One region of the Xanthomonas sp. F14 genome, then DNA from elsewhere that is predicted to be linked to it. Evidence: predicted binding sites of a transcription regulator. Region 1 holds the regulator's gene; each other region holds the start of a gene.
The links. The regulator FliA, encoded in region 1, starts transcription of late flagellar genes. The targets are predictions, from matches to a motif close to TAAAGTTTNNCNNNCNNNGGCCGATAA.
Positions count from the first base shown of each region.

Region 2: GGR73_RS12905 (GGDEF domain-containing protein) is a predicted target of FliA. The motif match lies at 1,457-1,483, and genes of this name have one in related genera.
Region 3: GGR73_RS14050 (GGDEF domain-containing protein) is a predicted target of FliA. The motif match lies at 1,933-1,959, and genes of this name have one in related genera.

Region 1 covers NZ_JACHOM010000001.1:1,093,269-1,096,529, forward strand. Annotated here, with positions in the region: gene GGR73_RS04765 (chemotaxis protein CheA) at 1-44, opposite strand, end outside; gene GGR73_RS04770 (protein phosphatase CheZ) at 47-673, opposite strand; gene cheY (chemotaxis response regulator CheY) at 673-1,065, opposite strand; gene GGR73_RS04780 (RNA polymerase sigma factor FliA) at 1,101-1,868, opposite strand; gene GGR73_RS04785 (MinD/ParA family protein) at 1,865-2,749, opposite strand; gene flhF (flagellar biosynthesis protein FlhF) at 2,736-3,261, opposite strand, start outside.
Region 2 covers NZ_JACHOM010000003.1:349,164-352,424, forward strand. Annotated here, with positions in the region: gene GGR73_RS12900 (M28 family metallopeptidase) at 1-211, opposite strand, end outside; gene GGR73_RS12905 (GGDEF domain-containing protein) at 358-1,338, opposite strand; gene GGR73_RS12910 (SulP family inorganic anion transporter) at 1,567-3,054, opposite strand.
Region 3 covers NZ_JACHOM010000003.1:622,979-626,239, forward strand. Annotated here, with positions in the region: gene glgA (glycogen synthase GlgA) at 1-1,510, opposite strand, end outside; gene GGR73_RS14050 (GGDEF domain-containing protein) at 1,997-3,261, shown strand, end outside.

The DNA of each region.
Region 1 (3,261 bases):
TCGACAATGAAATCGGCAGCAATATCGTCTGGAACAGCACTCATGGTTACAGCCCCAATCCGGACAGCAGGTCGTCGGCGTCGTCCTGCGACACCGCGTGACGGTCCAGGCCCTTGACTGCAGGACCGGCAAGACCGCCGTCGTCTTTCTTCGGCTCGGGATTCTTCGGCGGCAGGCCGAGTGCACCGAAGCCCTCGTGCACGCGCCGCACGATGCCGGCCACGCGACGGATGATCTGGCCGCTCAGGTCCTGGTAGCTCTGCGCCAGCGACAGCTCGGTCAGGTTATGGCGCATCTTGTCCATCAGCGCGCCCTGGTCCTGGTTCAGGCCACCGTCGCGCAGCTGGTTGGCCAGCTCGCGGCATTCCTCGACCAGGTCCAGCGTGCGATGGCTGGCCTTCTCGGTCATTTCCACCACGTGGTCCAGGCGCGAGCAGGCATCGTCCAGTTCGCCGGCTTCCTCGGGCACGGTGGGCAGCTCGCCCAGCGCCTGCCCGAGTTCGCGCGCGAGCCGGCTCAGGCTCTGCATCATCGGGCGCGTGCGCAGCGCGGCGAGGTGGTCCACCTCGCGCCGCCAGGCGACCTGGTCACCGCTTTCCAGTGCATCGAGCGCGTGCTGCAGGCGCTCGATCAGGGCGGCACGTTCGGCATCGGCTTCCACGGTGGCGTTCATCAGGCGGTCGCCGCCAGACGTTCGAACACCTTGCCCAGCTTCTCTTCCAGCGTCTGTGCGGTGAACGGCTTGATGATGTAGCCGTTCACGCCGCACTGGGCCGCTTCGATGATCTGCTCGCGCTTGGCTTCGGCGGTCACCATCATCACCGGCAGGTGCTTGAGCTTGGCGTCGGCGCGGATGTTGCGCAGCAGGTCGATGCCGGTCATGCCGGGCATGTTCCAGTCGGTGACCACGAAATCGAACGGGCCGGCCCGCAACGCCGCCAATGCGCTGTTGCCGTCTTCGGCCTCTGCGGTATTGGTGAAGCCCAGATCGCCCAACAGATTCTTGACGATACGTCGCATCGTCGAGAAGTCGTCCACGATCAAAATCCGCATGTTCTTGTTCACATCAAGCTCCTAACACTAAAAAATGCGCGAAAAAATCATTCGTCAATTTCGACACCGGCATCGGCCAGTTCGAAGACCTTGAGGCGGCCGCGCAGACGCACCACCGCCTGGCCATGGATCTGGCAGACGCGCGATTCGCTGACACCGAGCACGGCGCCGATTTCTTTCAGGTTCAATTCCTGTTCGTAGTACAGCGACAGCACCAGCTGCTCGCGCTCGGGCAATTGGCCGATGGCCTTGCCCAGCTCGCGGCCGAATTCGCCACGCTCCATCATCTGCTGCGGATTGGGGCCGCCCTTGGCGGTGGTGTCCAGCTCGCCGTGATCCTCGATCCGCGACTCCAGGCTCAGCACCTGGCCGCGGGCGGCATCTTCCATCAGACGCAGGTAGTCGGGCAGCGGCATCTCCATCGCGGCGGCCACTTCGGTGGCGGCGGCGGCGCGGCCGGTGTGCTGTTCGATCTTGCGCACGGCGGCGGCAGCGTCGCGTGCGCGGCGGTGCACCGAGCGCGGCACCCAGTCGCCACGCCGGATTTCGTCGATCATCGAGCCGCGGATGCGGATCGAGGCATAGGTCTCGAACGAGGCGCCCTGTTCGGAGTCGTAACTGCGCGAGGCTTCGATCAGGCCGATCATGCCGGCCTGGATCAGATCGTCCACTTCCACGCTCGCCGGCAGGCGCGCGGCCAGATGGTGGGCAATACGGCGCACCAGGTCGGCGTGCTGGGTGACGATGTCGTTGGCGTTGTTGCGCTGCACGGCGCGGTACTGCGCGCTGGCCGTGGTTGCGGTAGCGGTGCTCATGCGGCCACTCCCCGTTGGATGATGCGTTCGACGAAGAACTCGACATTGCCGCGCGGCACGGTGGGGGCCTGCCAGCGCGAGGTACGGCGAGCGATTTCTGCAATGGCCTGCGCCGACGGACTGGCGGGGTAGGCCTTGATGACCGGCTGCTGGCGCTGCACCGACAGGCGCAACCAGTCGTCCTGCGGCACGTGGCCGAGGTAGTTCAGCGACACGTCGCCGAGGAATTTTTCGCAGACCCGCGACAGCTTGTCGTACAGCAGGCGGCCCTCGTTGGGGTCGCGCACCATGTTGGCGATGATCTGCAGGCGGTCCACGCCGCGTTCGCGCGAGAGCACCTTGATCAGCGCGTAGGCGTCGGTGATCGAGGCCGGCTCGTCGCAGACCACCACCACGGTGTCCTGGGCGGCCTGGCAGAAGGTCAGCACGCTGTCGGTGATGCCGGCGGCGGTGTCGATGACCATCACGTCCAGGTCGCGCTCCAGCTCGGAGAACACGTTGACCAGGCCAATGTGCTGGGCCGGGGCCAGTTCGGCCATGTGGCGGCGACCGGAGGCGGCCGGGACCACCAGCACGCCGCCGGGGCCTTCGATGATCACTTCATCCAGCGTGCAGCGGCCGGCGATCAGGTCGGCCAGGGTGTACTTGGGCGACAGGCCCAGCACCACGTCCAGGTTGGCCAGGCCCAGGTCGGCGTCCAGCAGCAGCGTGCGCTTGCCCATGTCGGCCAGCGCCACGGCCAGGTTGGCGGAGATGTTGGTTTTACCCACGCCGCCCTTGCCACCGGTCACGGCAATGGTGCGCACCGGGCCCAGGGGCTCGGGACGGGTCGCCGACAGGGGGAAGGCGTTGGTCAGCTTGGCGTATTCACGCGACTGCATGGTTGTGCTCCGGAGTACAGGGCTTATCGGCAGCGCGCCGCAAATCTTCAAGGCGAAGAACGAGACTGGCGGCATTGGCGCGGTGCAGGTCGTCGGGGACCCGCTGTCCGTCAGTCACCCAGGTGATGGGCATTTGGTGATCGACGACGACCGACAGCGCACTACCGAAGCGGCCGGTCTCGTCAAGTTTGGTCAGCACCACGCCCTGGGGCTTGGCGTGGGCAAAGCGGCGCACGACCTCGTCGAGGTCGGAAAAGTGCGCGTTGGCAGGCAGCACCAGCAGCGAGGTGACCTGGTGCGCGGCGCGCAGCCAGTTCAGCTGGGCGGCCAGGGCGCGGTCGCGCTGGCCCATGCCGGCGGTGTCGATCAGCACCAGCTTGTAGTCGCGCAGGCGTTCGAGCAGTTCCAGCAGGCTCTCGGCGCTGTCGGCCTCGTGCACGGCGATGCCGAGCTGACGGCCGTAGCTGTGCAGCTGCTCGCGGCCGCCGACGCGCTGGGTGTCGGTGGTGACC
Region 2 (3,261 bases), on a different contig from region 1:
GCTTGCCGTCGGTCAGATCGCCGCCCGGCTGCAGGCCGGCGTCGGCGAACTGTTTGCTCAGGTAGGCAATGGTCTTTTCCTCGCCGGCGGTGGCCGGGCCACGGCCTTCATAGGCATCGGAGGCCAGCTCCTTGACGTCGCGCGAGATGCGCGCGCCATCGAAGCTCGGCGTCGCCGCCATCAGTGCGGTCGAGACCGCCATCGCCAGCATTCCCATTGCAACGCGTTTGGTAACAACTCGCTTCACTGCAGCACCCAGGTAGTGTCCGAACAGCCCTGGAGTGTAGCCACTGCGGCGTTCGATCGGCTATGCACGACGACAGGCGATGCCCGCCGTCGCGCCAGCGCCACTGCCGCTCAGAACAGGTCGACGCTGCCGACCTGCTGGGCGACCTGCTGCATCTTTCCGCTCGCCACCAGTTCGGCGTAGACCTCGGTGCGATTGCGGCCGTGCTGCTTTGCCCAGTACAGCGCCTTGTCGGCCTCGTCGAGCAGCTGGCTGATCAACTGGCCGTCGGTGAGCTCGACGATGCCGGTACTGAGCGTGACCTTGCCGACCTGCGGAAACACCTGCTCGGCCACCGCCATACGGAAGCGCTCGAACAGACTCACCGCGGTGTCGCGGTCCACGCCGCGCAACACGATCACGAACTCCTCGCCGCCGAAGCGGAACAGCAGATCGTCCTGGCGGAAGCAGCGCTGCATCAACTGCGCAACCAGCAACAGCACCTCGTCGCCGTACAGGTGGCCGAAGCTGTCGTTGACGCGCTTGAAGTGATCGATGTCAACGATCCCCAGCCACACGCCTTCGCTGGCAGCTGCATCCGCACCACCGGCGAACAGGCGCAGGATCACATCGTCGAAGGTCTTGCGGTTGCGCAGGCCGGTCAACGCATCGCGCTGGGCATCGTCGAGCAGGCTGCGGTAATTCTGGAAAAAACGCGCAAAGCCCTGCAGCATCACCTGTTCGGCGGCGCCGGGTGCGCGCGAGCCGCCCACGCGCAGGCAGGTGCGGATGCCGCGTGCCTCCATCATCGGGTACACCAGCAGCGCGCGGCCGTCCTGCTGCAACTGCACCACATCGCCCGACCCATGCAGGTCGGCCAGTTGTGCACGCATCTGCGCGTCGTGGATGTCGGCCACCGTCAGCGACAGCCGGCCATCCTCGCGCAGCCGCGTTTCGGCCATGGTGCGGCCGTCTGGCGCGATGCGCAGCAACGACAGTTCCTCGGACGCACAGACCTCGCGCATGGTGCGCAGCAGACTCAGGTCGAGCAGATCGGCATCGCGGATGGCGGTCAGGTCCACCATGCGTTCCAGCAACGGTGCCGTGGTCATTGCCGCACCATCCCGCGTGCAGACGCAGGCCCGCAGCGCCGGTCACGGCACGCGGGCACACCTCTCGGGCTGGAACGCACTGGCATCACGACGGGTTACCGGCAGTCTCGATGCCGGTTCATCGGCGCTGAACGCGCGAACTTGAGTCCGCCCGCCGGCCGGCGCAGCGCACGGCCAGCCGGCGTACACGGATGTGCAGGCGCACGACCGGCCGGCGCACCAGCGCGCTTACGGCAGTGCGGACTCCAGCGCATCGTCGCCCAGCGCGTGCGCCTGCATCAGGCGCCGGCTGCCGGCATTCAGCCCTTTGACCTGGACGTCCAGCCCATGATGACGCAGCCGCTGCACCACCTTGTCCAGCGCCGCCACCGCGGTGATGTCCCAGAAATGCGCGCGGCCGACGTCGATCACCACTGCCCGGCCGGGCACCTGGCGCGCGTCGAAGGCGTCGATGAACACGTCGGCCGAGGCGAAGAACACCTGCCCGCGCACGTGGTAGGTACGCACGCCGTCGTCGCCGTCGCTGTGCGTGATCTGCAGCAGCCCGGCCACCTTGAAGGTGAAGAACACCCCGCTCAATACCACTCCCACCGCCACCCCGGCGGCCAGGTTGCGGGTGACCAGGGTCACCGCCACGGTGGCCAGCATCACCACGCTGGAGGTGCGCGGATGGGTGACCACGGTGCGCAGCGAACGCCAGTCGAAAGTCTCGGCCGAGACCATCACCATGATCGCCACCAGCGCGATCACCGGTACCTGCGAGACCCACGGCTTGAGCAGCACCATCAGGATCAGCAGGAACACCCCGGCGAACAGGGTGGAGAGACGGCCGCGCCCGCCGTATTTCACGTTGCCCACGGTCTGCCCGATCATGCCGCAGCCGGCGATGCCGCCGAACAGGCTGGCAGCGGTGTTGGCCAGACCCAGCCCGGTGCACTCGCGGTTCTTGTTGCTCGGGGTGTCGGTGAGTTCGTCGACCACGCGTGCAGTCATCAGCGATTCGAGCAGCCCCACCATCGCGATGGCCAGCGCCGGCAGGGCGATGATGCGCAAGGTCTCCAGCGTCAGCGGCACCGCCGGCCATTGCAGGACCGGCAGTGCGTTGGGCAGCTTGCCCAGGTCGGCCACCGTCTCCAGTGGCAGGTGCAACGCTGAGCCCAGCACCGTCAGCACCAGGATGCACAGCAGCGGCGAAGGGATTGCCGACACGCCCGGCAGCGGCAGCCGCGGCAGGCCGTAGATGATGAGCAGGCCCAACGCCAACATGCCCCAGGTGGCCAGGTTGGCGTGCTGCAGATGCGGCAGCTGCGCGGCGAAGATCAGCACCGCCAGCGCATTGACGAAGCCGGTGCGCACCGAACTGCTGACAAAGCGCATCAGCACGCCCAGCCGCAACAGACCGAACAGGATCTGCACCGCACCGGCCAGCAGCCCGGCCGCCAGCAGATAGGGCAAGCCGTGTGCGGCCACCAGCGGTGCGGCCACCAGGGCCACCGACCCGGCCGCAGCGGAAATCATCGCCGGGCGGCCGCCGAAGAACGCGATGACAATGCCGATCACGAACGACGCGAACAACCCTACTTGCGGGTCGACGCCAGCCACGAACGCAAAAGCGATCACTTCGGGAATCAGCGCAAAGGTAGCGACCGCACCGGCCATCAGTTCGCGCGCAGGCGAGGCGCGCCATTGCGCCAGTTCGGCACGCAGAAAGGACATTGGAAGACACTCCGGGGACAGAAAGGACAGCCTGCGGACAGGCGACAGCGGCGATAGTGTGCGCGAAAGCGACCCGGCCCGCAGCCTGCGTGTGACCGGTGCGGCAATGCGCCTTTCTGTGGTCCGGATCACGCCAAACGATGCGGCCGCGGACCAAGATGCCCCCCTCACCGGGTTCGGGTGTCGAGCCGGGTTCGCTAGGGAGAT
Region 3 (3,261 bases), on a different contig from region 1:
CATCCCAACCACTGGGACGCAGCATCGCCGCGCGGCGCATCGCCGACAGCAGGCTTGGCAGGCGGAAGGTGCGGAATGCGCGCTCCAGGCAGCGGCGCAACGCTTCCACGCTGGCGTGCTGGAACAAAAAGCCGGTGACGCCGTCATCCACCGTGTCGATCAGACCACCGGTGGCGTGCGCGATCGGCAGGCAGCCAAAGCGTTGTGCATACATCTGGCTCAAGCCGCACGGCTCGAAGCGCGATGGCATCAGCAGGAAGTCGGCACCGGCGAACATGCGCCGCGCCAGGCCCTCTTCAAAGCCGATGAAGGCACCGACCTGGCCCGGATAGCGCCGGGTCAGCTCGGCGACCTGTTGCTCGATCTCCGGCTCGCCACCGCCGATCACCGCGATCTGGCCGCCGGCCGCCACGATCTGCGGGGCGACCTCGCAGATCAGGTCCAGGCCCTTCTGGTGCACCAGCCGCGACACCACCGCGAACAGCGGGCCGGTGCTCTCGCGCAGCCCGAAGGCCTTGCGCACCTGCGCCGCGTTGGCCTGACGGCCCTGCCACTGATTGACGCTGAAGTGCGTGTCCAGATATTCGTCGGTACGCGGGTCCCAGCTGGCGTCGATGCCGTTGACGATGCCGGTCAACGCGCCCTTGGCGGCGCGGCCGGCCAGCAGGCGGTCCAGGCCACAGCCCTGCGCCGGGCCGGTGATCTGCTGGGCATAGCTGACGCTGACCGTGTTGACGTGGTCGGCATGCACGATGCCGCCGCGCAGGAACGACATCTGCCCGTAGAACTCCAGCTCGGCCACACGCTCGGCCGGGATGCCCAGCGCGGCGGCCATCGAATACGGCACCAGGCCCTGGTAGGCCAGGTTATGGATGGTCAACAGGCACGGCGTGGTGCCGCCGGACCAGCGCACATAGGCGGCAGCCAGTGCGCACGGCCAGTCGTTGAGGTGCAGCAGGCGCGGCTTCCAGCCCAGTCCGGCATGGCCGGCGGCGATCTGCGCAGCGGCATGCGACAAGGTGGCAAAGCGGATCGCGTTGTCTTCGAATTCCGAGCCGCTGGTGCTCACGTAGGGCGAGCCGTCGCGTTCGAACAATTCCTTGGACAGCAGGATGTAGATCGGCAGCCCGTCCGATTGCACGATGCGGCCGATGTCGCAGGCCGGCAGTGCGGCATGCGCCAGCACCCGGCCGACGATCTCCACCTTGCCCGCCCGCGCCAGCACCGCCCGGTAGCCGGGGATCAGCACACGGATGTCGTAGCGATGGCGCAGCGCGCGTGGCAGCGCCGCAGCCACATCGCCCAGACCGCCCGCCTTGATGAAGTCCGCCATCTCCGACACCACGAACAAGGCGCCGCGGGTATCGGCCGGCGACACCGGCAGGCGCTCGTGATGGCGAATGAAGCGGCCACGCGCATCACGCGGTCGCCCGCTCTTCTTCAGAGTCGGGAGCATCGTGCTGCGCTCTAAGCGTGCGGTAGTAGCGTGAAGCGGCATCATGGCAACCATCTAAACGTCCGTCGTAAGGTGGGTGGAGACGGAAAAACAGCGAAGCGACAACCATCATCTGCCGATTCAGCCAGACGACCTGCTACGAATGAGGAGCGGGGCCAACGCGCGTACTCCACGTTGTCCTTGGGACGAATCTACACCCCGGGCAAATAAAATATGCGTGAATACGTGCTGACTTTTCTGCGACATCTACATTCCCTTGCGCATGGTTGCGTAGCTCTAAAGGCATAAGCGGCGCATTGCAGTGCGATGACATCCCTGCCGTGGTGCGCGGTGGTTGAAACGCACCGAAAGCGGGCAACGACGGCGGCGCCCGCCATCACCCGCATGACTTGTTCAGCCGCGCACGCAGGACCGCTGTCGTCCACTGCCTGGCATTGGGGCTGCCTGCCGGAACTGCGCAGACCTGCCCAGACCGCTTAAGCGCGACGCCCGCGCGCCGATAACCCGCAATGGCACCACGACTTTCCGAGACCCCGGCGCATGGCAGACCAGCCTGAACTCCCAAGCCGCCCACGTGGCGGGCTGCGCCGCCTGTTGCCCTGGGGCGGCGCGGACAGCGCGCGCCCGGCCGCCGCCCTGCCCAGCGTGATCGGCGGCGGGCATGGCCTGGCCGCGCATCAGCTGGTGCCGGCCAAGAACAAGTCCGGCGCGCACGACCCGGCGGCCGCCACCGCCCTGTTGATGCGCCTGTTCTCGCATGCCGCGCATCCGGAGGCCTTGCTGCTGGCCTTCGCCGAAGGCATCACCAGCCTGCATGGCGAACTCGGCGACATGGGCGTGCGCCTGAGCGCAGCCTATGCGGCCGGCGACTGGCCCGGCTACGGCCGCACCCTGCGGCAACTGATCGACAAGTACATCCGCACCATCGATACCGGCGACTCGCTGGCCGAAGGACGCACCGAAGCCGAACAACTGCGCGACCTGCTGCGGCACGCGCTGGGCAATGCCCTGGCCACGCTGCTGCAACGCAGCCCGGAACTGGCCGAGGAAGCGCAGACCCTGGCATCGGCACTGCGCCACTGGCGCCCCGGCCATGAGCTGATCACGCTGGAACAGCGCCTGCGCGAACTCAGTCATCAGATCGGCCTGCGTGCCGAAGATGCCAGCGAGCAGCAGAACCTGCTGCTCGGCCTGTTCGACCTGCTGTTGGAGAACGTCGGCGAACTGCTCGACGATCGCAGCTGGCTGCAGGGCCAGATCTCGGTGGTGCGGCAGTTGATCTCCGGGCCGCTGGATGTCAGCTCGATCGAACAGGCACGCGGCACCTTGCGCGAGGTCATCTACAAGCAAGGCCTGCTCAAGCAAGGCATTGCCGACTCCAAGACCGCGATGCGCGAGATGATGGTGTCCTTCGTCGACCGGCTCGACGGCATGGCCACCAGCACCGGCGAGTACCACGATCGCGTTGCCGGCTATTCGCAGGCGATCGGCGACGCTCGCAGCATTCCCGACCTCAACCGGCTGTTGCAGGACGTGCTGCAGGACACTGCCGGGGTGCAGGCGCAGGCGCTGGCCGCACGCGACGAGCTGCTGGCCGCACGCCGCCAGGTCGAGGACGCCGAGCAGCGCATCGCCTCGCTCGAACAGGAACTCAAGGACGTGGCCGGGCTGGTGCGCGAAGACCAGCTGACCGGCGCGCTGAACCGCCGTGGCTTCGAGGAACTGTTCCAGCGTGAGGCCGCACGCACCCAGCGCGGCGGGCAACCCTTGTGCGTGGCGATGCTGGATCTGGACGACTTCCGCCG